Regions from separate parts of the Rhizobium sp. R86522 genome, predicted to be linked through region 2. Evidence: predicted binding sites of a transcription regulator. Region 2 holds the regulator's gene; each other region holds the start of a gene.

Region 1 (7,600 bases), 1.1 Mb from region 2:
TCGCTGTCATCCGCGCCAAGACGGCAGCGCTGTTTGCGGCTGCCGCCGAAGTCGGCCCGATTGTCGCCGGCACTGACAAGGCGACCCGCAGCGCCATGAAATCCTATGGCATGAATCTCGGCCTTGCCTTCCAGCTGGTCGACGACGTGCTCGACTACGGCGGCAAGGCTGCCGAGACCGGCAAGAATGTCGGAGATGATTTCCGCGAGGGCAAGATTACCCTGCCGGTCATCCTCTCCTATCGCCGTGGCACGGCTGCCGAGCGGGAATTCTGGAAGGAATCGATCGAAGGCGGGCTGAACGATGATGTGCGGCTCGAAAGGGCGCTCGGCCTGATCGGCAAGTATGGCGCGCTCACCGACACGATCCAGCGGGCACAGCATTACGGCACCATCGCACGCGATGCACTGGCGCCGCTGCCCGAGACGCCGTGGAAGAGCGCCCTCAACGACGTGATCGACTTCTGCATCTCCCGCGTGAATTGACGCAGATCCCGTGATTGCCTTGCGGGGCTGCTTCAAAAAAGCCATTCTATTCGTGAATCATCGCCAATTGCCCGCGCGCGGGCGACCTGCGCTTGCTCTCGGTTCTTGAAAGGCTCGTCCATGCGGCAAAGCTTTGCCCTTCGCACTCTCGCCGGCACCGCGCTCGCGCTGCTGCTCAGCGTCTCGCAGGCGCCGCTGGCGCTTGCTGCTGCCACTGCCCAGTCCACAGAGGCCGAGAGCTTCGATATCGGTAGCGTCGAATCCTTTGCGGGCGCCTTCCTGGCAGCCCGGACTGCGGAAACGGATCGCGATTATCCGAGCGCGGTGAAGTTCTACAAGAAGGCCCTGGAATTCACGCCGAACGAGCTGGAGCTTCAGCAGCGTCTGATGATCGCGCTCATCATGAACGGTGAGTTCGACGAGGGCGCGGATCTCGCCAAGGTTCTGGAAAACGATCCGGCCGTGGAGCGCGTCACCTCCGTAGCCCTCGGCTTTCGAGCCATGCGAGACGGCGACTATGCGCAAGCCCTCAAGCATTTCAAATATCAGGGGCCGAACGATCTCGACCGGCTGATGAACCAGCTGCTGATCGCCTGGACCAAGGTCGGCGAGGGCAAGGGCGAGGAAGCCCTGAAGCTCGTGCAGGATCTCGATGGTCCGAGCTGGTACGGCATTTTCCGCAACTACAATGCCGGCGTGATGGCCGCCATGATCGGCGACGTCGATGCCGCGCGCAGCGCGCTGACCGACACGGTCACCGATCGCAATGGCGGTGCGACGGCGCCCGATACCTTTGCCCGTTCGGTGATCGCGCTTGCGACACTTGAGGCGCAGGCCGGCAACAAGCAGAAGGCACTCGATGCTCTCGCGGCCGGCGACGAACTGATCACCAACTTCGCCCCCTTCAAGGCGCTCCGCACCGAGATCGAATCCGGCAGCCAGCCGAAACCGGTTGTCACAACGGCGGCGCAGGGGGCGGCCGGTGTTCTCTTCTCGATCGGTGGCGCGCTGAACCGTGAAGGCGCCGAAGACACTGTCATGCTGTATCTCCAGCTTTCCCATGCGCTGGACAAGGATGCCGCCGACACGCTGATCCTGCTCGGCGGGATCGCCGAGAATGCGAAGCAGCCGGAAAAGGCGATCGCGTTTTACCGGCAGGTACCCGAGACCTCGCCGATGCGGCGCATTTCCGAGCTCCAGCTCGGCCTGACGCTCGCCGAAACCGGAAAAGTTCAGGAAGCGCGCGAACATCTGCTCGCCCTCATCGCCTCCGATCCGCAGGATATCAGAAGCTACCTCGCCTATGGCAGCGTGCTGTCCGATGCCAAGGATTATGCGGCCATGGCGGAGAATTACGACAAGGCGATCGAGATCATCGGTCCGAACCCGGCGCGGAACCACTGGTCGGTCTTCTTCCAGCGTGGCATCGCCTATGAGCGGCTGAAGAAGTGGGACACGGCGGAGCCAAACTTCCACAAGGCGCTGGAGCTCAACCCCGATCAGCCGCAGGTGCTGAATTATCTCGGCTATTCCTGGGTCGACATGAACCGCAATCTCCAGGAAGGTCTGGAGATGATCAAGAAGGCGGTCGAGCTTCGGCCGGACGACGGCTACATCGTCGATTCGCTCGGCTGGGCCTATTATCGACTTGGTCGCTTCGAAGAGGCGGTGGTCGAACTGGAACGCGCCGTCGAGCTGCGTGCCGGTGACCCAACGATCAACGACCATCTGGGCGATGCCTACTGGCGCGTCGGGCGCAAGCTGGAAGCCAAGTATCAGTGGAAGCGCGCACTCGCATCCGAACCGGAAGAGGTCGAAGTTCCGAAGATCCAGGCAAAGATCGACAAGGGCCTTCCGGCGATCGAGTTTGATGCCGCCAAGGCCGAGACCAAACCGGTCGAAGAGCCCAAGAAAGACGACAAGAAGACCTGAGCCGAATGAAAGACATTGCAGAGCGCCGGCCGGAGCGGATCGTCGAGACGGCTCCGGCCAAGATCAACTTTGCTTTGCACGTCACAGGTCGGCGGGACGACGGCTATCATCTTCTCGACAGTCTCGTGACCTTTGCCGAGGACGGCGACGAACTCGCCTTTGAGACGGCAAACACAGACAGTTTCCGTATCGTCGGGCGCTTCGGGGCTGCGCTTTCAGGCGATGACAATCTGGTTCTGAAGGCGCGCGATCTGCTTCGGGCCGCCCTCGATGAATGCGGCCAGCCACATGGCGCTGTTTCCATTCTTCTCGACAAGAGCCTGCCGATCGCGTCGGGGATCGGCGGTGGTTCGGCGGATGCCGCAGCGACATTGCGCGGTCTCCTCAGGCTCTGGAAGGCGGAGCTGCCGGCGGAGACGTTGCAGCAGATCGCAGTGCAGCTCGGCGCCGATGTGCCGATGTGCCTTGCCTCGACGCCGCTGCGCGCGCGCGGGATAGGCGAGGCAATCGAGACAGTTGCCATGCCCTCCGTACCGCTGGTGCTGGTCAATCCGCTGAAGCCCGTTTCCACGCCGGAGATCTTTCGCAGCCTTCAGCGCCGCGACAATGATCCGATCGGCGAGATGGACCAATCTTCCAGTCTCTCTGCGTGGATGCAGTCGCTCTCCGCCCTGCGCAACGACCTGCAGCCGCCGGCAGAAGCGCTGGTGCCCGAGATTGCCGAGGCCTGCGATCTGCTGCGGCAGAGCCTGGCAGGTTTTGTGCGCATGTCTGGCTCTGGCGCCACCTGTTTCGGGCTCTACGAGACCGAGGCTGCGGCGATGAAGGCGGCCTTGGCGCTTTCGGCCTATCGGCCGAACTGGTATGTGCTCCTCACACGTACTGTTCAGGGAGAGAGCCGATGAGCCGCATCGACGAAAGCCGCCCCTTCATTCCCGTTGGCATTGCGGTGCTCACCGTTTCCGACACCCGCAGCCTTTCCGACGACAAATCCGGGGACACGCTGGTCGCGCGCATCGAAGAGGCTGGTCACCGGCTTGTTGCCCGGGCGATCGTCAAGGACGACAAGACGGCGATCCGGGACCAGGTCGAGACCTGGACGAAGACGCCCGAGATCGATGTCGTCATCACCACCGGTGGCACGGGCTTTACCGGGCGGGATGTCACGCCCGAGGCCTTGGAGCCGCTGTTCGAAAAGCGCATGGACGGCTTTTCCGAAGTCTTCCACCGCATTTCCTATGACAAGATCGGCACTTCGACGATCCAGTCCCGCGCGACGGGTGGCGTTGCCAACGCCACCTTCATCTTCGTGCTGCCGGGTTCGCCCGGCGCCTGCAAGGATGCCTGGGACGGTATCATCAAGCCGCAGCTCGACTATCGCCACATGCCCTGCAATTTCGTTGAAATCATGCCCAGGCTCGACGAGCATCTGAAGCGCAGCCAAGGCTGACTAGCGGCGCGCCTCGCGGGCGACCCAGGACGGAATGATCTCGGAGGCGAGACGGCGCGGCTTGTGCCCGCGCGCCAGCTGAAGCAGTTCCCTGCCCTCCCCAGCCAGCCCCTGTGCCTGCCGCTTCGGGATCAGGAGGCCATTCTCGAGCAGCGGCGTCGAGCGGGTCAGCCGCCGGTAGAAGGGCTGCCGGTAAAGCCGCGATTCGGAGAAACGGGCGGGCGCCTTATTGAGCGCGACATATTCCGCAACCTCGTCCACCCAGCCCTGGCCGAGCCGCGCACCGGGTTCGATGAGCAGCAGCCATTCGCCCCGCGCCGTCGCCAGCACGTCCTTCATGTCCCATTGCTGATAAAAGCGGCATCCGGCAGCATCGGCAACCAAGGACGAACCATCGGTCGAGCCGTGGTCAAGCACGATGACATCGCTGACCAGACCCTCGACAGCGCCGGCCACCAGCACGGACAAGGTCTGTGCGAGCTCGGGTTCCTGGTCGTGGCATTCCATGATCACTGTCAGCATTGCCTATATCTATCGCATTGCACAAAGTTTTGCCACAGACAGTTTTCCGAAGTTTGTTCTTGCATTGTTCTCTTTTTGCCGCTAGGAATAAAGTCATTGAGCGAGGCTTGAACGCCCGCGAGGAGCCAAACATGACCGAGCTGTCTCTTGTGAGCCAGGCTGCCTTTCAGCCCGGCAATACGGCAGATATTGCCGATGCGCTGATGAACGCGTCCAGCATGCGGATCGAGATCGATCGGCGGCGCGGACGTGCGGCCGGGATCAATCCGGCCGGCCGGTTCGAGAACCAGGAGCACGTCGCCTTCGATGACGGCTGGCATACGCTCGAGGACATGCCGCCCTTCAGGACCGAAGTTCAGGTCGAGAAGCCGCGCACGGTCATCACCCGCAACGATTCACCCGACATTCCCTTCGACCGTTCGATCAATCCCTATCGCGGCTGCGAGCATGGCTGCATCTACTGCTTCGCCCGACCGACGCATAGCTATATGGGCCTGTCGGCAGGCCTCGACTTCGAGGCGAAGCTGTTTGCCAAGCCGGATGCGCCGCGCCTGCTGGAACGGGAGCTGTCGAAGCCGGGCTACAAGGTGAAACCGATCGCGATCGGCACCAATACCGATCCCTACCAGCCGATCGAGCGCGAATGGCGCATCATGCGCCAGATCCTCGAGGTGCTGGACAAGGCGAACCATCCGGTTGTGATCGTGACGAAGTCCGCGCTCATCCTGCGCGATATCGACATCCTGACGTCGATGGCAGAGCGCGGGCTGGTGAAAGTCGGCATCTCGGTGACGACGCTGGATCGCAAGCTGGCACGGACGATGGAGCCCCGTGCCTCGACACCGGCCAAACGGCTGGAGGCGATCAAGACACTTTCAGAGGCCGGCATTCCTGTGGCCGTTATGATGGCGCCAGTCATTCCCGCTCTCAACGATCACGAGATCGAACGCATTCTCGACAGCGGCAGGGCCGCAGGGGCGACTGAGGCGAGTTATGTGCTGTTGCGCCTGCCGCTCGAAGTGAGCCCGCTGTTTCGCGACTGGCTGCTGCAGAACTATCCGGACCGCTATCGTCACGTGATGTCACTGGTTCGCTCGATGCGCGACGGCAAGGATTATGATGCCGAATTCGGCAAGCGGATGAAAGGGGCCGGTCCCTATGCCTGGCAGATCAGCCGTCGCTTCGAGATGGCGACCAAGCGGCTCGGCCTGATGCGCCGCAGCCTGCATCTCAGGGAAGACCTGTTCATCTCGCCCGATAGCGACGGAGTGCAGCTGTCGCTGCTCTGACTTGGGTTTGTTTTCGTATTCCGGTGCTGTTGTCCGCCGCCTCGCACCGGATGTAGTCCCTGGTAAGCCGCCCCTTTCGCCATGATCGCGATTGGGACCGGGGACTTGCAGGAGGTCGGGTGCGCGTGCGATTTCTGCCGCATGAAACGACGCACGCCACCCGATTCTCCTGGCCTCTTTCCAGACTTGCCCCTCGTCCCGGATTTCTCACTTGAGAGCCGCGCCAAGCGCCAGGGCCTTTGGCCGGTGGCCGGGACCGACGAAGCAGGACGCGGGCCTCTGGCAGGCCCGGTGGTCGCCGCAGCCGTGATCCTCGATCCGAAGCGGATCCCCGACGGGCTGAACGACTCCAAGAAGCTTTCCGCCGTCCAGCGTGAGGTCCTCTATGAACATATCCTGGCCGAAGCGACCGTTTCGATTGCGTCCTCCTCGCCCAAGCGCATCGATTTCATCGACATCCGCAAGGCGAGCCTCGATGCCATGCGCCGGGCCGTGGCCGGCCTCGATCAGGAGGCCCGGCATGTGCTCGCCGACGGTCGCGACGTGCCGATCGGTCTTTTGTGCTCGGGTGAAGCGGTGGTCAAGGGCGATGCGCGTTCTGTCTCGATCGCTGCCGCCTCGATCGTCGCCAAAGTGATGCGGGACCGGATGATGGTGAGAGCTGGCCTCGTCTATCCTGATTACGGCTTTGAGGTCCATGCGGGCTACGGCACGGACCGCCACCGCGGCGCGATCGTGACCCACGGCCCCTGCCCCTTGCACCGGATGAGTTTCCGACCGCTGAAGATCACCGCCACGCCAGCGGACGCAGACCTCTAGCCCTCATATCTGCGCGCACCTGCAACCGTAACCGGGAATGCACGCCACAGAGCACTGACGACCATGCGTCGCGCTTCATCCATCTCGACAGGCTACACATCGAAAAAGAAAACGCCCCGACCGGAGACCGGTCGGGGCGTCACAATCAGCAACTTGTCAGCGGTCGGCCGAACTCAGTTCAGGCGCGACTTCACTTCACCGACGGAGGCCTTGAACAGCGACTGCTGCACGGCTTCGTCGGACTTCTTGGCCAGGACCTTCTCGGCAGCTGCAATCGCAAGGTCGACGGCTGCAGCGCGAACGGCGTTCACGGCTTCGGTCTCGGCCTGCTTGATCTTCTGCTCGGAGAGTGCGTTGCGGCGTGCAACGAACTCTTCGGTCTTCTGCTTGGCTTCCGCGGTCAGGGCAGCGGCCTCGCGCTCGGCGGCGGCCACGATGGCTGCAGCCTCGGCTTCGGCTTCCTTGCGCTTGCGCTGGTATTCGGCCAGCAGGTGCTGAGCCTCTTCGCGCAGGCGCTTGGCTTCGGCCAGCTCGTCGCGGATCTTGTCGGCGCGCTCGTCCAGAGCCTTCGCCATCATGCCCGGTACCTTCAGGTAGGCGAGCAGGAGGAAGAAGAGGACGAGGGCAACGAGCGCGAAAAATGAAGAGTCCATGATGCTTAGGCCCCCTGCTTTGCGACGCCGGAGACGGCGGCCTTGATGTCGGCCGCGGTCGACTTGGCGCCGATCAGTTCTTCGACGATTGCGCCGACGGTGTCGATCGCGATCGTGTCGACTTCAGCGAAAGCGCGCGCCTTGATGTCGGCGATGCGGCTTTCGGCAGCGGCGATCTTGGCGGACAGTTCCGTCTCAATCGCAGCACGCTCCGCATCGGCCTTGGCCTTGGATGCATCACGAGCGGCAGAAGCGATCTGGCCGGCTTTCGCCTTGGCCGCAGTCAATTCGCGCTCGTAGGTTTCGATGGCAGCATCGGCTTCGGACTTCAGACGAGAAGCCTCGTCGAGATCCTGGGCGATGCGGTCGTGGCGGTTCTCAAGAATGCCGCCGACGCGCGGGACGATGACCTTCTGCATGAGCATGTAGAACACGCCGAACGTGATCACC
Region 2 (7,600 bases):
GTCTTCCCGCGTCTGCCGGCATGGTTCATGCCCGGCGCAATCGCCGGCATGCTCTTGCTGATGCTACTCAGAACCCCGATCAGGCATGTCGGCACGGCTCTCATCGTCGCAACGCTCGCTGCTGCCTTCCTTGCTCCACGACCCCCGGGTGGCGAACTGATGATCAGCGAGGACGCTCGGTTGGTCGCGATTCGGGTCGCAAATGACGACACGTCCATCATTGCAATCAACCGAGCCCGCCCGCCTGCCTTCATCTTCGATCAATGGCGACCCGTGCTCGGCATCGATGAACCAAGGCGCCCGGTGATGCTCGAGACCGCCCCCCTGCCGCCAGCGCCAGAATGGCGTAATGGCCAAACCCTGTCGGAGGAGCAGCGCAAACTCGCAGAGGCTGTATTTTATAGCCTACTCAAGGCCGCCGGGAGAGAACAGTTCACCTGCGTAAAGCAGGCCTGTGCCATCAGACTGGAGAACGGCAACACGCTGCTGACGCTGGAACGCCCGGACCTCATCGGCGCAGCCTGCGACCGCGCTGATATCGTGGTTCTGTCGGCGCGCACGCGCGTCAAAACCTGCCGCTCTGGCGCGCTCCTGATTTCCGAGGCGAGCCAGCGCGCAACCGGCTCCCTCGAGGTCGCGGGCCTAGCCGCCACCTCACAAGCCATGACGGTCAGGTCAGCGCTCGACGGACCCTCAAGACCTTGGACTGCGCACCGACTTTACGACTGGCGCAGCGGCCTTTCCGATAACACGCATGAATTTGCGGGTCCGACTAGGAACGTCCGACCGAGGCCGAAGCCCGATCAGTGATAGCGGCGAATGAGGCCCACCAGCTTGCCCTGGATCTTGACGCGATCCGGCGGGAAGATACGGGTTTCGTAAGCCGGATTGGCGGCCTCCAGCGCAATCGATGCGCCGCGGCGGCGGAAGCGTTTGAGTGTCGCCTCCTCGTCGTCGACGAGCGCCACGATGATGTCACCGGGATTGGCGTTCGAGGCATTGCGGATGATAACCGTATCGCCGTCAAGAATACCGGCCTCAATCATCGAATCGCCCTTGACCTCAAGCGCGTAGTGATCGCCCGCGCCGATCATCTCCGCCGGTACCGTGATGTCGTGAGTGTTGTTCTGAATGGCTGAAATCGGCACACCGGCTGCGATTCGGCCCATGACCGGAACCGAGACGGACGAGCCGTTGTCTTCGACGGGCGGCTTTGTCAGTGCTGGCGCCGGCGGCGTCTTGCCGAGACTGCCCTCGATCACGCTCGGCGCAAAGCCGCGGCGCGGCTGGATGCTTGGCGAATAGGCTTCCGGAAGCTTGATGACCTCCAGTGCACGAGCCCGGTTCGGCAAGCGTCGGATGAAGCCGCGTTCCTCGAGCGCAGTGATCAGGCGATGGATCCCGGATTTCGATGCGAGGTCCAGCGCATCCTTCATCTCGTCGAAGGACGGCGGGACACCCGATTCCTTCATCCGTTCATGGATGAAGAGAAGCAGTTCCTGTTGCTTGCGCGTCAGCATATGCGGTGCCCCCGAGGTGAAACAAATACAGAACAGACACTATATGTTCCAGTTGTGTTCCGCAAGGGGATAAATTTTTGTGAAGAGCCAGTGATAAAATGCGATAGCCGCGGACAAAGGTCTTGAAACTGTCGGATTTTGGCGTGTTGCAGAGGAGAGTGCAGATCCGCCCCCCACACATCAGGCAAACCGCCCTCAAGGATGCTGTAAATGCTGAAGGATATCGAGAAGCTCGTTCTGGGAAAGTCGTCATCCGATCTTTCGTCAGCAGAGCAGAAGGTGCTGAAGCGGGCGCGCGAGCGACGCACGGTGTCGACCAATGCCGGCGAGGACTTTCTGGCTCATGCCACGTTCGGCCAGCGGGTCGCTGATGGCATCGCACGGGTCGGTGGTTCCTGGGGTTTCATCATCGGCTTCATGCTGTTTTTGGTCGCCTGGGTCATCCTCAACACGGTGATTCTGGCAACAGGTGCGCTCGATCCTTATCCGTTCATCTTCCTGAACCTGCTCTTGTCGATGCTCGCCGCCATCCAGGCACCGATCATCATGATGAGCCAGAACCGCCAGACCGAGCGGGATCGCTTCATGGCGGCGAAAGACTACGAGATCAATCTCAAGGCAGAGATCGAGGTATTGGCCTTGCACCACAAGATCGACGAGGAGGTGGTGAAAGAGCTGCGCGAGGCGCGCCAGGAGATTAATGCGCTGCGCCAGGCGATCGAGACCCTTTCAAGCCAGGCGCACAATTCTCAAGACTGAAGAATTAATCGAGAGCAAACATGTCCAATCCCATTTCCTCAGCCCGCGCCATCGATCATCTCGTCCTGCCGGTCTTCGAGCTCGAAACCGCCCGCGACAGGCTCGGGCGTCTCGGCTTTACCGTTGCGGCGGATGCCCGCCACCCGTTCGGCACAGAGAATGCCTGTGTGTTCTTCGCTGACGACACCTATCTGGAACCGCTGGCGGTCGGCAGCCGAGAGGACTGTCTGGAAGCGGCGCGCATGGGCAATGTCTTTGTCGCTCGCGATCAGGCCTTTCGCTTTCGACGAGGCGAGGGCCTCTCCGGCATTGTCGTGAAGACGCAGGACGCGTTGGCTGACGATTCGCAGTATCGCCAAGACGGCATGAGTGCCGGCCCTGTGCTTGATTTCGCACGCCAGTTTCGTTTTCCGGATGGGCGGACCGCGGAGGGTTCGTTCCGCCTCGCCTTTGCCGCAGACCTGCGCGCGCCTGATTTCTTCGCCTTCGCCTGTCAGCGCATCAATCCTCTCCCGACCGATCGGGGGGCCCTGCTCGTACATGCCAATGGCGCAGCAGGGATTCGAAGCGTGGTGCTGGTCGAAGAGAACCCGAGCGACTTCCAATATCTGCTGGAAATGGTCCTCGACCAGCGCGATGTCACGGCCCATTCCTTCGGCCTCTCCATCCAGGCCGCCCATACGTCCGTCGATGTCCTGACACCGGAGGGTTTCCGGCTTCACTTCGGACAGGACGTGGCGGTCTCGGAACGGGGGCTCGTCGGGGCAGCCGTGGTTTTCGCGGTTGATGATCTCGGCGTGACAGAAGCCTGCCTCGCTGCTAAGGGCGTCACCTATCAAAAAACGGGCGCACGCCTCGTCGTCGCGCCGGAGAAGGGGCAGGGTGTTACCTTTGCCTTCGAGGAGTTGAAATGAGCGTGTCCCCCAATTCGGAAGTCGTCGTTGGCGAAGGCGCGGCCAAGGCCGTCTTCTCCCAGAAGGGCCGTTTTGCCTTGATCGCTGGTCCCTGCCAGATGGAAAGCCGCGACCATGCCTTCATGATCGCCGGCCAGCTCGTCGAGCTCTGCCGCGAACTCGGACTCGGCCTTGTCTACAAGTCATCCTTCGACAAGGCGAACCGCACCTCGCTGTCTGCTGAGCGCGGCATTGGCCTGGAAACGGCAATGGAAGTCTTCGCCGACATCAAGAAGGAATTCGGCGTTCCGGTTCTCACCGACATCCACACGGAAGAGCAATGCACCGCCGTTGCCCCGACCGTTGATATCCTGCAGATCCCGGCCTTCCTCTGCCGCCAGACAGACCTGCTGGTGGCTGCGGCGAAGACCGGTCGGGCGATCAACGTCAAGAAGGGCCAGTTCCTGGCGCCCTGGGACATGAAGAATGTCCTGAACAAGATCACCGGTTCCGGCAATCCGAACGTCCTGCTCTGCGAGCGTGGTGCCTCCTTCGGCTACAACACGCTGGTCTCCGACATGCGCTCGCTGCCGATCATGGCGGCCATGGGCGCACCTGTCGTGTTCGACGCCACCCATTCGGTCCAGCAGCCGGGCGGGCAGGGTGGGTCCTCTGGTGGCCAGCGGGAATTCGTCGAAACGCTGGCTCGTGCAGCTGTTGCCGTCGGTGTCGGTGGTCTCTTCATCGAGACTCATCAGGATCCGGACAACGCACCGTCAGATGGCCCGAACATGGTCAAGATCACGGACATGCGTCGTCTGCTCGAAAAACTCATCGCCTTCGACGACATCGCCAAGGCATCCTGATCGTCCTATCGCGGCGCTTCAATCGGTTGAACCGGAAGCGCCGGAGGTCATCGCCGTTTAAATCGATTAGATTTCGTTCGTTTCGGCTCTGATCCGTCATTGTATTTTCCCGATCATCGGATAAGAGAGGATGACTCAACGGGCGGGTCCGCTGGCTTCTGGCTTGCGATCGGCCTACCGAGCCTTGTCCAATTTCCGTCTACAGGGAGCGAACATGACCGCCATCACCGACATCATCGGCCGCGAGATCCTCGACAGCCGTGGCAACCCGACCGTCGAGGTCGACGTCTATCTCGAAGATGGCAGCATGGGCCGCGCTGCGGTTCCCTCGGGCGCATCGACCGGCGCGCATGAAGCCGTCGAGCTGCGTGACGGTGGTTCGCGCTATCTCGGCAAGGGCGTCGAAAAGGCGGTCGAAGCGGTCAACGGTGAGATCTATGATGCGATCGGCGGTCACGATGCCGAGAACCAGATCCAGATCGACAACCTGATGATCCAGCTCGATGGCACGCCGAACAAGGCGCGCCTCGGCGCCAATGCCATCCTCGGCGTCTCGCTCGCCGTCGCCAAGGCTGCAGCCCAGTCCTCTGGCCTGCCGCTCTACCGTTACGTCGGCGGCCCGAACGCCCATGTCCTGCCGGTTCCGATGATGAACATCATCAATGGCGGCGCGCATGCTGACAACCCGATCGACTTCCAGGAATTCATGATCGTTCCTGTCGGTGCCGACAGCATCCGCGACGCCGTTCGCATGGGTTCGGAAGTCTTCCACACGCTGAAGAAGCAGCTCGCGGCCGACGGCCACAACACGAATGTCGGTGATGAAGGCGGTTTTGCGCCGGGTCTCGCCTCCGCGCCTGCCGCCCTCGACTTTATCATGAAGTCGATCGAGAAGGCCGGCTATCGTCCGGGCGAAGACATGCACATCGCGCTCGACTGTGCCTCGACCGAATTCTTCAAGGACGGCAAGTATGTGCTGGAAGGTGAAGGACGCACGCTTGAGCCGGAAGCCATGGCCGAATACCTCGCCGAGCTTGCCGCCAAGTACCCGATCTTCTCGATCGAAGACGGTATGGCTGAAGACGACTGGGACGGCTGGAAGGCGCTCACCGACAAGGTCGGCAAGAAGATCCAGCTCGTCGGCGACGATCTCTTCGTCACCAATTCGGCCCGCCTGCGCGACGGCATCAAGATGGGCGTGGCCAACTCCATCCTGGTCAAGGTCAACCAGATCGGATCGCTGTCGGAAACCCTCGACGCCGTCTCGACCGCACACCGTGCCGCCTACACGGCCGTGATGTCGCACCGCTCGGGCGAAACCGAGGATTCGACGATTGCTGATCTCGCGGTTGCCACCAACTGCGGTCAGATCAAGACGGGCTCGCTGGCCCGCTCTGACCGTACCGCCAAGTACAACCAGCTGATCCGTATCGAGGAAGAACTCGGACCGCAGGCCGTTTACGCAGGCTCGTCGATCCTGCGCGGCTGATCTCGGTCGAATTCCTTCGAAGCCCGTGCCGGTTCCCCGGCGCGGGCTTTTTCTTTTGCGCTGCGATTAGGGTCAACGGTCGGTTAAGATCTGACGGTTACTCTTGCGACAAGTTTCGCGTTTCAGGGCATTTGTCGGCATGTGGACCAGGCATCACAAGAAGAAGAAATACGGCCGTCTTATTCTTCCCGCTGTCACCGTCGCTTTCCTGTCCTATTTCGGCTACCATTCCATCCATGGTGATTACGGCCTCAGGGCGGGGCAAGAATTCGAGCGCATCCGGCAGGAGCGCGCATCGGAGCTTGAGGCGCTCGTCGCCCAGCGGACAGTGCTTGAAAAGGATGTCAGTCTCTTGAGTGACGGCTCTCTCGATGAGGATATCATCGACGAAAAGGCGCGTTATCAGCTCAACATGTCGCGTCCGGACGAAATCGTCATCTTCAATACCTATTTCTGATTAACCTGAATTGAGTTAATCGTAAATTTTTTAGTCATTACAGTTGCTTGCGGCGAATGTGAGCCATGCATTTATGGCATTGCCGCCGTCCTCTTTCTTCCCTATTCTGTCCCCAACTCTGGACCATAATAAACCCATGGGAGGGATGCATGGCGCCTCGCAAGCCAGCAGCTGCGAACGGTCGGAAGTCTTCGGCCAAGTCGGCCGGCAAGGAATTCACCGGAAAAAACGCACCCGAATTCGGCGCGGATGAAGAGCTTCACGCCTATCGTGAAATGCTTCTGATCCGCCGTTTCGAAGAGAAGGCCGGCCAGCTTTACGGCATGGGCTTCATCGGGGGCTTCTGTCACCTCTATATCGGCCAGGAAGCGGTCGTTGTCGGCATGCAGATGGCGCAGAAGGAAGGTGATCAGGTCATCACCGCTTATCGCGACCATGGACACATGCTCGCAGCCGGCTTGAGTGCCCGCGGCGTCATGGCCGAGCTCACGGGTCGCCGCAGCGGCCTGTCGAAGGGCAAGGGCGGCTCCATGCACATGTTCTCGAAAGAGAAGCATTTCTATGGTGGCCACGGCATCGTCGGCGCGCAGGTTTCGCTCGGAACCGGTCTTGCATTTGCCAACAAGTATCGCGGCAATGACAATGTTGCTGTTGCCTATTTCGGCGACGGCGCTGCAAACCAGGGCCAGGTCTACGAGAGCTTCAACATGGCTGCCCTTTGGCAGCTGCCGATCATCTACATCGTTGAGAACAACCGTTACGCCATGGGCACCTCGACGGCGCGCGCCACGGCACAGTCGAACTATTCGCTGCGCGGCTCCGGCTTCGGCATCCCCGGCGTCCAGGTTGACGGTATGGATGTGCGCGCGGTGAAGGCGGCCGCCGATGAGGCGCTTGAACATTGCCGCTCCGGCAAGGGTCCGATCATTCTTGAAATGCTGACCTATCGCTATCGCGGTCACTCGATGTCAGACCCGGCGAAGTATCGCTCCAAGGAAGAAGTGCAGAAGATGCGGTCGGAGCAGGATCCGATCGAACAGGTCAAGGCTCGTCTCCTCGAGAATGGCTGGGCCTCAGAAGACCAGCTCAAGGCGATCGACAAGGATGTGCGTGACATTGTTGCGGACAGTGCCGATTTCGCCCAGGCCGATCCGGAGCCGGATGTTTCCGAGCTCTACACCGACATTCTTCTGTAATCGGGGAGGGAACCCATGCCGATCGAAATTTTGATGCCCGCCCTTTCTCCGACAATGGAAGAAGGCACGCTTTCCAAGTGGATCAAGCAGGAAGGCGACACCGTAAAGTCTGGCGACGTGATCGCCGAGATCGAGACCGACAAGGCGACCATGGAAGTGGAAGCCGTCGATGAAGGTGTGCTCGGCAAGTTGCTGATCGCGGCCGGAACCGAGAACGTCAAGGTCAATACGCCGATCGCCGTTCTGCTTCAGGATGGTGAAAGCGCTGATGCTGCCCCCGCTCCGAAGGCAGCGCCTGCTGCCGCCGAGCCGGTATCCGCACCGGCAGCCGAAGCGCCTGCTGCTGCCGCCGTTCCGGCTGCTCCGAAGGTTGAAGTCGCTGCCGATCCGGACGTTCCGGCTGGCACCGAAATGGTGACG
Region 3 (7,600 bases), 310 kb from region 2:
GGGTGGTGACCGGTGCATTCTGGATGATGATCTCGTTTGCCATCTCCTCGACCACCTTCAGCTCGTCGGCCGAGATCGGCTTCGGATGCGAGATGTCGAAACGCAGGCGCTCGGGTGCAACGAGCGAACCCTTCTGGGCGACATGCGTGCCGAGCACCTCGCGCAGTGCCTCATGCAGAAGATGGGTAGCGGAATGGTTCGAGCGCAGCCGCGAGCGACGGGCATGATCGACGTTCAGCTGAACCGCGCCACCGGCCTTGACCACGCCGTTCTGGACGGTCGCGACATGCACGAAGACGCCCTCGCCCTTCTTCTGGGTGTCGCTAACGGCAAGCGAAAAGCCTTCGCCAACGATCTCGCCGGTATCGCCCATCTGGCCACCGGACTCCCCGTAGAACGGCGTCTGATTGACGACGATCTGCACCTCGTCACCGGCACTCGCCTGCTCGATGACCTTGCCATCCTTGACGACGGCCAGGACCTGGCCTTCGGCGGTCTCCGAGCTGTAACCCAAGAATTCGGTTGCGCCGAACTTTTCCTTGAGCTCGAACCAGACGGTCTCCTGGGCCTTGTCACCGGAGCCCGCCCAGCTGGCACGGGCTTCGGCCCTCTGGCGCTGCATGGCATCGTTGAAGCCGGTGAGGTCAACGCCGATACCCCGGCCGCGCAGCGCGTCCTGGGTCAGGTCGAGCGGGAAGCCATAGGTGTCGTAGAGCTTGAAGGCGGTCTCGCCGTCGAGGCTGTCGCCCTTGTCGAGGGTAGCCGTCGCATCGGACAGCAGCGTCAGGCCGCGCTCCAGGGTCTTGCGGAAGCGGGTTTCCTCGAGCTTGAGCGTCTCGGAGATTAACGCCTCGGCGCGCACCAGTTCCGGATAGGCGCGGCCCATCTGCTGAACGAGGACCGGCAGCAGCTTGTAGATGACCGGATCTTTCGCGCCGAGCAGCTGCGCGTGACGCATCGCACGGCGCATGATGCGGCGAAGCACGTAGCCACGACCTTCATTTGAAGGAAGCACGCCGTCAGCGATCAGGAAGGCGGACGAGCGCAAGTGGTCGGCGATGACGCGGTGGCTCGCGCGACGCTCGCCTTCGGCCTTCACACCGGTGAGATCAACGGAGGCGTCGATCAATGCGCGGAACAGGTCGATGTCGTAGTTGTCGTGTTTGCCCTGCAGGAGGGCCGCAACGCGCTCGAGACCCATGCCGGTGTCGATCGACGGCCGCGGCAGGTCGATACGCTCTTCCTTCGTCACCTGCTCATACTGCATGAAGACGAGGTTCCAGATTTCGATGAACCGGTCGCCGTCTTCTTCCGGCGAGCCCGGAGGGCCGCCCCAGATGTGGTCGCCATGATCGTAGAAGATTTCCGAGCATGGACCGCAGGGGCCGGTATCACCCATCGCCCAGAAATTGTCGCTGGTCGGGATGCGGATGATCTTGTCGTCCGAGAGGCCGGCAATCTTCTTCCAGAGGCCATGGGCCTCATCATCCGTATGGTAGACGGTGACCAGCAGGCGGTTGCGGTCGATGCCGAATTCCTTGGTGATCAGGTTCCAGGCAAGCTCGATGGCACGTTCCTTGAAGTAGTCACCGAAGGAGAAATTGCCGAGCATTTCGAAGAAGGTGTGGTGGCGCGCGGTATAGCCGACATTGTCCAGGTCGTTGTGCTTGCCGCCGGCGCGAACACATTTCTGCGCGGTCGCAGCTGTCGAGTAGGGGCGCTGCTCAAGACCCGTGAAGACGTTCTTGAACTGCACCATGCCGGCATTGGTGAACATCAGCGTCGGGTCGTTGCGCGGCACCAGCGGGCTGGAGGAAACGACCTCGTGACCGTTCGTCTTGAAGTAATCGAGAAAAGTCGACCGGATGTCGTTTACACCGCTCATGTCACGCCCTTCATTCAGGCCGGGAAGCCGGCCAATTTGCAAAATCAATGGCTTTTATCGCCCGGCTTCATCCCTGTCCAGCAGCCGAAACGAAAACCGGCCGCGTCTCGAAGGAAACGCGGCCGACACGATAGTCGAAAATGGAGGGCAGTTTACGCGTCGTCGGCAACATCACCGTCGTTGGCGTCGGGCCCGCCGTTCTGAAGGAATTTCTCCGCGATCAGTCCGGCATTCTGGCGCAGCGCCATCTCGATTTCCTGGGACACCGCAGGATTGTCGCGCAGGAAGAGCTTGGCGTTCTCACGCCCCTGGCCGAGACGCTGGCTGTTATAGGAGAACCAGGCCCCCGATTTCTCGACAATGCCCGCCTTGACGCCGAGATCGACGAGCTCACCGGTCTTGGAGACGCCTTCGCCATACATGATGTCGAATTCGACCTGTTTGAAGGGCGGCGCCATCTTGTTCTTGACGACCTTGACGCGGGTCTGGTTGCCGACGACCTCTTCGCGATCCTTGACAGCACCGATACGGCGAATGTCGAGACGCACGGAGGCGTAGAACTTCAGCGCGTTACCGCCGGTCGTCGTTTCCGGCGAGCCGAACATGACGCCGATCTTCATGCGGATCTGGTTGATGAAGATGACCATCGTCTTCGACTTGGAGATCGAGGCCGTCAGCTTGCGCAGCGCCTGGCTCATCAGGCGAGCCTGCATGCCCGGCAGGCTGTCGCCCATTTCGCCTTCGATTTCCGCACGCGGCGTCAGCGCAGCAACCGAGTCGACCACGAGCACGTCGATCGCGCCTGAGCGCACCAGCGTATCGGTGATTTCAAGTGCCTGCTCGCCGGTGTCCGGCTGCGAAATCAGGAGGTTCTGCAGATCGACGCCGAGCTTGCGGGCATAGATAGGATCAAGCGCATGTTCGGCATCGACGAAGGCGCAGATGCCGCCCTTCTTCTGCGCTTCGGCGATAGTCTGCAGCGCAAGCGTCGTCTTACCCGAGCTTTCAGGCCCGTAAATTTCAATGATGCGCCCCTTCGGCAGGCCGCCAATGCCGAGCGCGATATCGAGGCTGAGCGACCCCGTCGAGACCGTCTCGACTTCGACCACGCTCTCGTTCGCGCCGAGTTTCATGATCGAGCCCTTGCCGAACGACCGTTCGATCTGCGAGAGCGCCGCTTCCAATGCCTTGCTTTTATCCACCGATTTGTCCTCTACAAGCCGCAAAGAATTCTGTGCCATTTGATCCACCTTTAGGTTATTGAGGCCGCATAGGCAATGAAGCCGCCGATGGGGAATATGTACTCTTTTTGTTCTCATTTTGCAAGAGCAAGCCAAGCGGTTGAATCTCAATCGTTTTCGAGAGCGTGTTCGAATGATGTTCCGCGCGCCTGCACGAGTCCGCGCGTGGCGGGCGTAGCTGCTAAGTCAACGCGGCCGGGTAGCGGTTCGATTCGTGTTTCGACGATGCTGGAGGCATGCCCATGACGATCGAAATCCTGGCGATCGGCGGCGCCCATATCGACCGACGCGGCCGCATTTTTGCAGAGACGAAGCCGGGCGCCAGCAATCCCGGCCAATGGTTCGAGGAGGTGGGCGGCGGCGTGTTCAACGCGGCCTGCAATCTCTCCCGCTTGGGCCGTTCGGTCCGCCTGATTGCGCCACGCGGCGGCGATGCGGCAGGCCAGATGGTGGCGGATGCAGCCGAACGCGCCGGTCTCGACGACCAGCCCGTGATGTTCCTCGATCGCGCGACCCCGAGCTACACGGCCATCCTTGAGCGCGACGGCAATCTGGTCATCGCCCTTGCCGACATGGCACTGTATGACGCCTTTTCAGCGCGGCGGATGCGGGCGCGGTCGCTGCGCGACAGCCTGACCGAGGCAGATCATGTTCTGGCCGACGCCAACCTGCCGGCAGACACATTGACTGTACTGGCGGCGACCTGCCATGCGGCCGGCAAGGGGCTGTCGGCCATCGCGATTTCACCTGCCAAGGTGGTGAAATTCGCGCGCGCCCTGCCCTTGCTCACCCATCTTTTCATGAATGGTGCTGAGGCTGAAGCGATTGCCGGTCAGCGCCCCGAGCGGCCGGAGGACTGGCCGGACCTGTTGCGCGCCAAGGGCTTGCGCGGTGGCAGCGTCACAAGCGGCAGCGGCCTAACCGTCGTCTTCGATGAGAGCAGCGTCGCCGTGATAGAGCCGAAGCCGCTCGAGCAGATCGCCGACGTCACCGGGGCCGGCGATGCCTTCGCCGCCGGTTTCCTGCATGCCCGCCTGTCCGGCGCGAAACTGGACGAAGCGCTCCGCCATGGCACGGCAAGTGCCGCGATCACGCTCGCCTGTCCCAATGCCACCGATGAAAATCTCTCCCCGGAAAAGCTTGCACGTCAGATGGCTCTTGTCGCGCCGGCCCGTTTCCTGTCATGAGACCCTGAATTTCTAACGGAAGATCCCCCCATGACCCGTTCCATCTCGCCCCTTCTGCCCATCACCTATTCGAGCGAAGTCAGCGCCGCCAAGCAGCGCGGCGCGCCGATCGTCGCACTTGAATCGACGATCATCACCCATGGCATGCCCTATCCGGGCAATCTGCAGATGGCCCGCAGCGTCGAAGACATCGTGCGCCAGCAGGGCGCCGTGCCCGCGACCATTGCCGTCATCAAGGGCGTGCTGCATATCGGCCTGGAACCGGCAGAGCTCGAGGCGCTGGCGCAGATGGAGCATGTGATGAAGCTCTCGCGCGCCGATCTCGCCTTTGCGATCGCCGAGCGGCGCAACGGTGCGACGACCGTTGCAGCAACGATGATCGCCGCCTACCGCGCCGGTATCCATGTCTTTGCAACCGGCGGCATTGGCGGCGTGCACCGTGGCGCCGAAGAAAGCTTCGACATCTCCGCCGACCTCGAAGAACTGGCGCGCACGGCAGTGATCGTCGTTTCGGCCGGCCCGAAGGCGATCCTCGACATTCCGAAGACCTTGGAAGTTCTGGAAACGCGCGGCGTGCCCGTCGTCACCTATGACAGCGAAGACTTCCCCGCCTTCTGGTCGCGCAGCTCGGGCCTGAAGAGCCTGCTCAACCTGCAGAGCCCGGCCGCGATCGCCAATTTCCAGAAGATGCGCGACCAGCTCGGCATCGATGGCGGCATGCTGATCGCCAATCCGGTTCCGGAAGGCGACGAGATCCCGCGCGAGGAGATGGAAATCTACATCAGCCGGGCGCTTGCCAATGCCGAACGCGACGAGATCGCCGGCAAGGCAGTGACACCATACCTGCTCGACAACATCTTCCACCTGACCGGCGGTCGCTCGCTGAAGACCAATATTGCGCTGGTCGAGAACAATGCCCGCCTGGCAGCCGAGATCGCCGTCGCCATGAACGGCTGACAGCCACACATCACGTGACAAGAAAAGAACCCGCCGGAGCGATCCGGCGGGTTCTTTGTTTCAAGCACACTCCATAACTCTACAAACGCCCTCAGCCTTCGCCATCCAGCATTTCACGCACGGCGACGGCCAGCTGCTTGAGCGAGAAGGGCTTCGGCAGGAAGCCGAACTTGGCGTCGGCCGGCAGATTGCGGGCAAAGGCGTCCTCGGCATAACCCGACACGAAGATGAACTTCAGATCCGGATATTTCTTGCGCAGCTCGGTGAGCAGGGTGGGGCCGTCCATCTCGGGCATGACGACGTCGGAGACGACGATGTCTACCGCCCCGTCGAGCTCTTCCATGATGTCGAGCGCCTCGACGCCGGAGCCGGCCTCATGCACGGTATAGCCGCGCGTCTCAAGCATGCGCTTACCGCCGCGCCGAACGGCCTCCTCATCCTCGACGAGAAGAACGACGGCCGACTTGCCTGTGAGATCAGGAGCATCCTGCGCCTCAGCCTTGGCACTGGCCGTCGCAACCGTGATCGTGTCACCGCTGACGGAGGCCAGGACCTGGCCTTCGGCCACCGGCTGAACCTCGGGCACGTGGCGCGGCAGGAAGATGCGGAAAGTCGTCCCCTTGCCGACCTCGAACTCGGGATAGATGTAGCCCCCGGACTGCTTGACGATGCCGTAGACCATCGCAAGCCCGAGGCCCGTACCCTTGCCGACTTCCTTCGTCGTGAAGAAGGGCTCGAAGATCTTGTCCATGATCTCGGGCGCAATACCGGTGCCGGTATCGGCCACCTCGACCAGCACCATGTCTTCCGACGGCAGACCGCGATAACCAAAGCCTTCGGCCTGCTCGGCAGTTATGTTGTGTGTCGAAACGGTGATCGAACCGCCATCGGGCATCGCATCGCGCGCATTGACGCAGAGGTTGATGAGAACCTGCTCGAACTGCGACAGGTCTGTTTTCACCGGCCAGAGATCGCGGCCGTATTCGACCTTGAGCTTGACGTTCGTGCCCGAAATCAATCGATCGACCAGCATTCTGAGGTCGCCGATCACATCGGTGAGGTTCAACACACTCGGCCGCATTGTCTGCTTGCGCGAGAAGGCAAGCAACTGCCGCACAAGAACGGCAGCGCGGTTGGCGTTGCGTTTAATCTCCATGAGGTCGGCGAAGCTTGCATCCGACGGCCGCGCCTGCAGAAGCAGGTGGTCGGAGGACAGAAGAATGGCCGTCAGCACGTTGTTGAAGTCATGCGCGATGCCACCGGCGAGTGTTCCCACCGCGTTCATCTTCTGCGTCTGCGCCATCTGCGCCTCAAGCGCCTTCTGGTCGGTCACGTCGACGGCATAGACGATCGCCGCCTCTTCCGGCGCCTCGTCGCTCTGGTCGATCACGGCGTTCACGTAGAAGCGGAAATGCCTGCTGTCATTTGTCGGATGGCGGCTGTCGATCGGCGAGATGTCCACCTGTCGGTCCATGGCGGCGGCGAGCGCGCCCCGGAAGCCTTCACGTTCGCTCTCGTGCAGAACCACCTCGATCAGCCCGTGCCGTTCGATCTCGTCCCGCGAGATGATATCGGCAAAGAGTTTCATGAACGGGGCGTTGGTCCTCAGGATCCGGCCCTCGCCGTCGACAGAGGCGATCGCCATCGGCGTATTGTTGAAGAAGCGGGTGAAGCGCATCGAAGCGACCGAATTGGACTGGTCGCCGTTCTCGCTCTGGCTCCGCGCAAGCACGATCGACCGGCTTTCACCTGGCGCACCATCGCGGGCGGCGCGGACGCGGTGCACGAGGCGCACGGGCAGGCTCTGGCCGTTCACGCGCCTGAGATCGAGGTCGAGGGTTTCCGTGCGAGCCTGGCCCGGTTCGGCCTGCACCGAATCGATCAGCGCCATGCCTTCCCCGGCCACGAGATCCGAGATCGTCATCGAGCCCGGATTGAACTGGGTGAGATCGACACCCAGCCATTCGGCGAGCGTCGCGTTGAGATAATAGATCTCGCCCTTGCGGCCGGCGGAGAAGAAACCGGCGGGGGCATGGTCGAGATAATCGATCGCGTGCTGCAATTCCTTGAAGAAGCGCTCCTGATCGTCACGTTCGGCGGTGATGTCCGAAATCTGCCAGACATGCAGCGGCTTGCCACGTCCTTCGCCCGACAACAACCGCGCCTTCAGCCGGTACCAGTGTGCACCCGAGCCGTTGACCGTCTGATTGCCGAGCGGCTTCAGCAGCCGGAATTCCTCGTAGCTGTCGCGCCCCTCGCGAAGACCATTGGTCAGGCGGTAGAGCGCCTCGCTCGATTCCCGGTAACGCGAGAGCAGCGCTTCGAGTGTC
Region 4 (7,600 bases), 450 kb from region 2:
TCGAGCAGCGCAGCCTTGGCCAAACTTCATTTCATCTATGCCACCATGAATGCTGGCAAATCGACGCTTCTTTTGCAGGCTGCGTACAACTACCGCGAACGCGGCATGCGGGTGGCGATGCTGATCAGCGCGCTGGACAATCGCGCGGGCAAGGGCTTCATCGGGTCGCGGATCGGGTTAAAGGCCGAGGCCGATGCCTTTGGTCAGGAAGAAGATCTCTTCGCCGCAATCAAGGCCGATCACGAGACTTCACCGCTCTCCTGCGTCTTCATCGACGAGGCACAGTTCATGACGACGGATCAGGTCTGGCAGCTTGCGCGGGTCGTCGATGTGCTCGACCTCCCGGTCATGGCCTATGGTCTCAGAACGGATTTCCGCGGTGAACTTTTCCCCGGGTCCAAGGCGCTGCTCGCGATTGCCGACGAACTCACCGAGGCCCGTTCCATCTGCCATTGCGGCCGCAAGGCGACCATGGTCGTTCGCGTCGGCGAAGACGGCAAGGCACAGCGGGACGGTGCGCAGGTGCTGATCGGTGGAAACGAGACCTACACCTCTCTCTGCCGCCGTCATTGGCAATTGGCCTTCGCCGCGGAAGAAGTTACCGCCAGCAAGTGAGCATTTGCAGCGTCAGCCGTTCCGGTTGACCAGCTTCTGCCAGAGCAGCAGTCCGCCGCGCGCCAGAACCCGGCTCAGCTCCAGATAGGCCCGGTAGGGCAGAACCGTGAGATAACGCCAGCGCGGCAGCTTGTGGGCGTTTATATTGCCCTGGATCTGCGATTCGAAATCGGAATCCTGGCTCGCCACCAATGGGCTGACGAAGGCGCCCTTCAGACCTGATAGATATTCGAGATCGAAGGCGATGTCATACGCAAGGCGCATCGGCACCAGTTTCTCCGCAATCCAGCGGGCGGCCTTGCGGTTGATCATGTAGGCGCCCGAGCCCTTCTCACGGGTGAGGGCAATTGCCAGCGAGCGACGGTCCGTCAGCTTGCGATAGGGGAATTTCCGGCCGCTGCTGACTGTGGTGAGGCGCAAAATGTCCCAGGCGTCGGCATTCTTCGCTGCAGCATCGATCGTTTCGAGAAAGTCCGGCTCGAATGTCACGTCGTCTTCGAGGATGAGGCAAAGATCCGCGTCGGAGGCGAGAAAGCGGCGTGCGCAATCGACATGGCTCAGATAGCAGCCGACCTCGCCGTGTTTCAGGCGACGGCCATGCAGCAGCTTGTAGGAGAGTTCGGAGAATTCCGGAATCGGGAAGTTGAGGTTGCGCCCGATCACCGCCGGGACACGCTCCGCGACGATGCCCGCGGCAGCCGTCTCGCGGTTCATCACCTCCATGCGATCTTCCGCGCCGTCCATGTTGATCAGGTAGACGGCGAGGTTCAGGCGGCTTTCCGGAAGGACTTGCAAAGCTGTCTCCAATGACAGGGTCGAACAGACTGCCTTCTGCGCAATCCGCACGAAAGCGTCAATAGTGCCTGTCGTCTCAGGCCTTCTCGACGAAACCGTCGAGCACGCGCTTCTGGCCGGCGCGGTCGAAATCTATGGTCAGCTTGTTGCCTTCGATGGCCGAAATATTGCCGTTGCCGAACTTCATATGAAAAACGCGGTCGCCCACGGAAAAGCGTGACGGTTCCGATGTCGTGGACTTGGCGACGAGCTCGCCATCGATCGTCTTTGCGCGTGGTCCGCTTTCGCCGTAGCCGATGCGCTCAACCGCATGGCCGGAGCGGTTGCCCCAGTTGTCGCGTGTGGCGTCGGTCTTGTTGGCTTGGGCGCGCTTCCAGCCTGGCGTCGAATAGCTGTTCTGGAAGGGCTCCTGCTTGTCGAAGCGGGACTGGCCATAGGGGTTGCGGCCATAGCCGCCATAGGAGGTCTCGGCTTCGGCGACCTCGACATGGGCGGGCGGCAGCTCTTCTAGGAAGCGCGAGGGCAGGGTGGATTGCCAGAGGCCGTGAATGCGGCGGTTCGAGACAAACCAGATGTGGCAACGGCGCTTGGCGCGAGTGATGCCGACATAAGCGAGCCGGCGCTCTTCCTCGAGGCCTGAGCGTCCGCCTTCGTCGAGGGCGCGCTGATGGGGAAACAAGCCTTCTTCCCAGCCGGGCAAGAAGACGGTCTCGAATTCCAGGCCCTTGGCCGAATGCAGCGTCATGATCGACACGGCGTCGAGGTTCTCGTTGGTCTCGGCATCCATGACCAGCGAAACATGTTCGAGGAAGCCGCGCAGGCTCTCGAAGGCTTCCATCGAGCGGATGAGTTCCTTCAGGTTTTCCAGACGTCCCGGCGCTTCCGCCGACTTGTCGTTCTGCCACATGGCCGTATAGCCGCTCTCGTCGAGGATCTGCTCGGCAAGTTCGGTATGCGGCGTGTTTTCGAGCAGGGTCTGCCAGCGGCGGAAATCGGTGACGACGTCGAAGAGCGCCTTGCGGGCCTTTGGCTTCAGCTCGTCGGTTTCGATGATGTCGGCCGCTGCCGCGAGCATCGGGATGTCGCGGGCGCGGGCATAGTCGTGCAGATTGCGGACCGTGGTGTCGCCGAGACCGCGCTTCGGCGTATTGACGATGCGCTCGAAGGCGAGGTCGTCGGCCGGCTGGCAGACAAGCCGAAAATAAGCCATCGCGTCGCGGATTTCGAGGCGCTCGTAAAAGCGCGGGCCGCCGATGACGCGGTAGTTGAGACCCAGCGTGACGAAGCGATCTTCGAATTCGCGCATCTGGAAGGAGGCGCGGACCAGGATCGCCATGTTGTTCAGCGGGTGCTGGTTACGCTGCAGCTGTTCGATCTCTTCACCGACGGCGCGGGCTTCCTCTTCAGAATCCCAGGCGGCATGGACGACGACCTTGTCGTCGTTGGGATCGACGCGGTCAGTAAAGAGGGTCTTGCCGAGGCGGCCCTCATTGTGCGCGATCAGAAAACCGGCGGCACCGAGGATATGCTCGGTCGAACGGTAGTTTCGCTCGAGCTTGATGACCTTGGCGCCGGGGAAATCCTTCTCGAAGCGGAGGATGTTGTCGACTTCGGCGCCGCGCCAGCCATAGATCGACTGGTCGTCATCACCGACGCAGCAGACGTTCTGCGGCACGCCCGGCGGCCGCTGGGCGAGCAACCTGAGCCACATATACTGGGCGGTGTTGGTGTCCTGATACTCGTCGACCAGCACGTATTTGAAGCGCTGGTGGTATTCCTTCAGGACATCAGGGTTCGCCTTGAACATGCGGATCGGATGCAGGAGCAGGTCGCCGAAATCGCAGGCATTCAGGGTCTTCAGACGGTTCTGATAGGCGATATAGAGCTCGCGGCCCTTGCCGTTGGCGAAGGCGCGGGCGTCGCCCTCGGGAATCTGGCTTGGGTCGAGACCCTTGTTCTTCCAGCCGTCGATCATCTGGGCAAATTGCTTGGCCGGCCAACGCTTGTCGTCCAAACCTTCAGCCTGGATGATCTGCTTGATCAGACGCACGACATCATCGGTATCCAGGATGGTGAAGTCGGAGCGTAGGTCAACCAGTTCAGCGTGGCGGCGCAAGAGCTTGACGCCGATCGAGTGGAAGGTGCCGAGCCAGGGCATGCCTTCGACGGCGCCGCCGACAAGATGGCCGATACGCTCCTTCATCTCGCGGGCAGCCTTGTTGGTGAAGGTCACCGCCAGGATCTGGCTCGGGAAGGCCTTGCCGGTTGCCAGGATATGGGCAATGCGGGTGGTGAGCACGCGGGTCTTGCCGGTGCCGGCGCCTGCGAGCACGAGTACCGGACCATCGACGGTTTCGACGGCTTCACGCTGTTCCGGGTTCAGGCCGGAGAGATAATCGGGCGCACGAGCTTGATCACGGGCAGCCATAGCGCGGGCCGCAATGCCAAGCCCACCGGCAGCAGGAGCGCCAGAAGTGGGGGCAGGGGACGCGGCAGGCTTGCGCGGTGCGGGTTCTTCGTCGAAGAAGGGAATGTCGTCGAAACCGTTACTCATGCGGCTCAATGTAGTGATTCGGGTCGGAAAGGCCAGTGACGGCGTTCTGGTTTTATTCCTTGCGCCGTGTTGCTCACGGATTTCGGCAGGCTTTAGGCTTTAGGCTTTAGGCTTTAGGCTTTAGGCTGTGGGATGTGCTAAGCTCTCGTCCGGACGGTTTCGCCCGGCATGCAGGGGTTGCGGGATCACGGCGGCGTGAAAAGACGCGAGATTACAAATCAGTAAGCTTGACGTTCTGGCATTGCCACTGACTGTTTGCGCCCGATACTTAACCGCTGACATTCCGTTTTACATTTTGGAGCCTTGCATGCCGGTTTGGAAGCAACTCGCCATCAGTTTCGCCGTTCTTTTCGTCGGTCTCTGTTCCCTCGTCTATTTTTCACCCGGAGCGGGGCAGGCGCTCGTTTCAATGGGGGTGCCCGCTTCGGCCGTGGCGCTCGTGTCGGGCACGGCAGAAGGTGAAGGGCAGGGACAGCGGGGCCAGGGGCAGGGCGGGCAGCAGGCGCAGTCCGGTGGACAGGGGCAGGGCCAGGGAAACCGCCGTGGCGGCGGCAATCAGGCCATTCTCGTGGCCACGCAGCCAGTCGCCATGGGTGTCGTCAACGACCGCCTGAGTGCAATCGGCGATGGGGAGGCGATCGAGGCGGTGACTGTCATGCCGCAGGCGTCCGGAACCCTCGACCAGATCCTCGTGTCTTCCGGCCAGAAGGTCAGCAAGGGTGACCTCATCGCCCGGCTCGATCGTGAGGAGCAGGTCATCCTGCGCGATCAGGCGGCCGTTGCGCTTCGCAGTGCGAAGGAGAAGGCCGAATCCTACCGCAATCTCCAGAGCTTCTCGCGGCTCGACGTGCTCGACGCGCAAATTGCCGAAGAACAGGCGCAGCTGCAATTGACCACGGCCGAACTCAATCTGAAGCGCCGCGACATCGTGGCGCCGATCGATGGTGTGATCGGTATCGTTGGCGTCAGTGTCGGCGACAATGTCACGAATACGACAGCCATCGTCTCTCTCGATAATCGCAGCCAGCTGCTGGTCGATTTCTGGGCTCCCGAACGTTTCGTCGCGGCCGTGCGGCCGGGTATGCCGGTCGAAGCCAAGTCCGTCTCGCGTCCAGGCCAGGTTTTCCAAGGCACGGTCGAAGCGGTCGATAGCCGCGTGGATCAGGCGAGCCGCACGATCCGCATTCGCGCCAAGATCGACAATCCCGACGATGTGCTGCGCGCCGGCATGTCGTTTGCTGTTGCGATGCGGTTTCCCGGTGACAGCTATGCGGCCGTAAACCCGCTCGCGGTGCAATGGGACGGTGAGGGCTCCTTCGTCTGGCAAATTGTCGACAACAAGTCCGTGAAGACGCGCGTGACGATCGTGCAGCGCAATTCTGACCAAATCCTCGTCGAAGCACCGCTCAAGGAAGGCGACGTGGTCGCCGTCGAAGGGCTCCAGCGTGTGCGTGAGGGTGGGACCGTCGAAATTGCCGGCGAAACCCGCGCCGATGCCGAGGAGGTTGCTGTTCGATGAGCGCGAGTGAGAACGGTTCCGAACAGTCCGGGCGCAGCTTTACCGCCCTTTTCGTGCGCCGCCCGGTTCTGGCGGCGGTGCTGAATACACTGCTTGTCGTTGCAGGTCTGGCTGCCCTTGCCGGCATCGAAATCCGCGAATTGCCTGACGTCGACCAGCCTGTCATCACGGTCAGCACGGACTATGATGGTGCTTCCGCGCAGACCATGGACCAGGAGGTGACGCGCATCATCGAGGGCGCAGTCGCCCGGGTCAGCGGCCTCAAATCCATGTCGTCGCGCTCCCAGTTCGGCGAGAGCCGTACGACGCTGGAGTTCAGCGACAATGTCGACTTGGCAGTCGCCGCAAACGACGTGCGCGATGCGCTCGGTCGGGTGCGCAACCAGTTGCCCGACGACACGGACGAACCGCGCATCGTCAAGGCGGACGCTGATTCGCAGCCGATCATGCGGCTTGCCGTGACCTCCACCACGCTCTCGATGGAAGACCTGACGCTGCTGGTGGACAACGAGATCTCGGACCGGCTGGCCGCCGTCGAGGGCGTCGCCGACGTCCAGATCTATGGTGATCAGGAAAAGGTTTTCCGCATTGACGTCAATCAGGCGGCACTCGCCAGCCGTGGCTTGAGTGTGGCCAGCCTTGCATCCGCATTGCAGAATTCCTCGCTCGACGTTCCCGCCGGTTCGCTCGAATCACAGACGCAGGACATTGTTGTGCGGGCGACCGCCAGCCTCGCCACGGTCGACGATTTCGAAAATGTCTTGATCGGTGAGCGCGTGCGCTTGCGCGACGTGGCGACAGTGACGCTTGGGCCTGACGATGGTTCGACCTCGCTGCGTTCCAATGGTGTGCAGGGTGTCGGTCTCGGCATTATCCGTCAGGCGCAGTCCAACACGCTGAACATCTCCGCCGGCGTCCATGGTGCCGTCGAGGGCATGGCGAGCGCCCTGCCGGAGGGTACGCGGGTTATCGTCACCAGCGACGATGCGGTCTTCATTCAGGGCGCTCTGCACGAGGTTGAGATCGCGCTCGGGCTCTCCGCCGTAATCGTGCTTGTGGTCCTCTTTCTGTTCCTGCGCGACTGGCGCGCGACGTTGATCCCGGCGCTCACCATGCCCGTCGCTCTGATCGGCACGCTGGCTGCGATCTATATGGTCGGCTTCTCGATCAACATTCTCACACTGCTCGCAATCGTTCTCGCGACCGGCCTCGTCGTGGACGACGCGATCGTCGTTCTCGAAAACATCGTCCGCCGCCGGGCTGAGGGCATGGGGCCGCGCGCGGCTGCAGTGCTCGGAACACAGGAAGTTTTCTTTGCGGTCCTTGCGACCACGGCCACACTCGCCGCAGTCTTCGTGCCTTTGTCCTTCCTGCCGGGCCAGCTCGGTGGTCTCTTCCGCGAATTCGGCTTCGTGCTGGCCTTTGCGGTTCTGCTCTCGTCGGTGACGGCGCTTACCTTGTGTCCGATGATGGCATCGCGCATGCTCAAACGGGAAGCCGATGACGACCGGGGATTGCTCGGTGCGTTCGGCAAGCGCTTTGCCGGCTTCTATGGCCGAACGCTTCGGGCCTGCCTTTCAAATCCGTTGATCGTCTGCGTCGTTGCTGCGGTGTTCTCCGGCGCCGCCTATCTCGCGTTTACGTCAATCCAGAGCGAGATCACGCCCCGCGAAGACCGCTCGGTTGTGCTGATGCGGCTTTCCACCCCGCAGGGGTCGAGCCTTGCCTATACGCGTGATCAGGTGCAGCGGATGGAGGAGAACCTGAAGCCGCTCCGTGACAGCGGGGAGATTGTCAGCATATTCTCGATCTCCGGTCAGGGCTCATCCAACAGCGCCTTCATGGTGATGACGCTGGCACCCTGGTCGGAGCGTGAACGCAGTCAGAACCAGATCGTTCAGGACGTCAACGCCGCCGCCGCTCTGGTGCCCGCGCTGCGTGGCAATGTGTTCCAGACCAACAGCCTCAGAATCCGTGGTGCCGGCAGCGGCCTGCAGATGGCGGTCGTTGGTTCGAACCATGAAACGCTGACGGCATCGGCACTGCAGATCGTCGAGCAATTGCGTGACCGTCCGGAATTCCAGACACCGCGTCTCGACAATGAGCCGACCCAGGCA

What was found. Region 2 encodes LexA, which represses DNA repair genes until DNA is damaged. Its sites were predicted from a motif close to TGTTCNNNNTGTGTTCNG; they were not measured.
Region 1: the regulator LexA is predicted to act here: its motif matches at 4,444-4,461, upstream of SJY08_RS13405 (glycosyl transferase).
Region 3: the regulator LexA is predicted to act here: its motif matches at 3,253-3,270, upstream of recA (recombinase RecA).
Region 4: the regulator LexA is predicted to act here: its motif matches at 4,007-4,024, upstream of SJY08_RS05760 (ATP-dependent helicase).

Annotation. Positions count from the first base shown of each region.
Region 1 is NZ_JAXHBX010000001.1:2,732,406-2,740,005, forward strand. It holds gene SJY08_RS13385 (polyprenyl synthetase family protein) at 1-485, shown strand, start outside; gene SJY08_RS13390 (tetratricopeptide repeat protein) at 606-2,417, shown strand; gene SJY08_RS13395 (4-(cytidine 5'-diphospho)-2-C-methyl-D-erythritol kinase) at 2,423-3,322, shown strand; gene moaB (molybdenum cofactor biosynthesis protein B) at 3,319-3,867, shown strand; gene SJY08_RS13405 (glycosyl transferase) at 3,868-4,389, opposite strand; gene SJY08_RS13410 (PA0069 family radical SAM protein) at 4,521-5,678, shown strand; gene SJY08_RS13415 (ribonuclease HII) at 5,820-6,497, shown strand; gene SJY08_RS13420 (F0F1 ATP synthase subunit B) at 6,671-7,150, opposite strand; gene SJY08_RS13425 (F0F1 ATP synthase subunit B) at 7,156-7,600, opposite strand, start outside.
Region 2 is NZ_JAXHBX010000001.1:1,659,714-1,667,313, reverse strand. It holds gene SJY08_RS07905 (ComEC/Rec2 family competence protein) at 1-810, shown strand, start outside; gene lexA (transcriptional repressor LexA) at 804-1,520, opposite strand; gene SJY08_RS07895 (DUF1003 domain-containing protein) at 1,731-2,279, shown strand; gene SJY08_RS07890 (VOC family protein) at 2,300-3,193, shown strand; gene kdsA (3-deoxy-8-phosphooctulonate synthase) at 3,190-4,038, shown strand; gene eno (phosphopyruvate hydratase) at 4,253-5,527, shown strand; gene SJY08_RS07875 (septum formation initiator family protein) at 5,667-5,984, shown strand; gene pdhA (pyruvate dehydrogenase (acetyl-transferring) E1 component subunit alpha) at 6,134-7,180, shown strand; gene SJY08_RS07865 (pyruvate dehydrogenase complex E1 component subunit beta) at 7,196-7,600, shown strand, end outside.
Region 3 is NZ_JAXHBX010000001.1:1,351,673-1,359,272, reverse strand. It holds gene alaS (alanine--tRNA ligase) at 1-1,885, opposite strand, end outside; gene recA (recombinase RecA) at 2,038-3,126, opposite strand; gene SJY08_RS06415 (carbohydrate kinase family protein) at 3,369-4,313, shown strand; gene SJY08_RS06410 (pseudouridine-5'-phosphate glycosidase) at 4,344-5,270, shown strand; gene cckA (cell cycle histidine kinase CckA) at 5,362-7,600, opposite strand, start outside.
Region 4 is NZ_JAXHBX010000001.1:1,212,955-1,220,554, forward strand. It holds gene SJY08_RS05750 (thymidine kinase) at 16-615, shown strand; gene SJY08_RS05755 (glycosyltransferase family 25 protein) at 628-1,410, opposite strand; gene SJY08_RS05760 (ATP-dependent helicase) at 1,487-3,964, opposite strand; gene SJY08_RS05765 (efflux RND transporter periplasmic adaptor subunit) at 4,272-5,483, shown strand; gene SJY08_RS05770 (efflux RND transporter permease subunit) at 5,480-7,600, shown strand, end outside.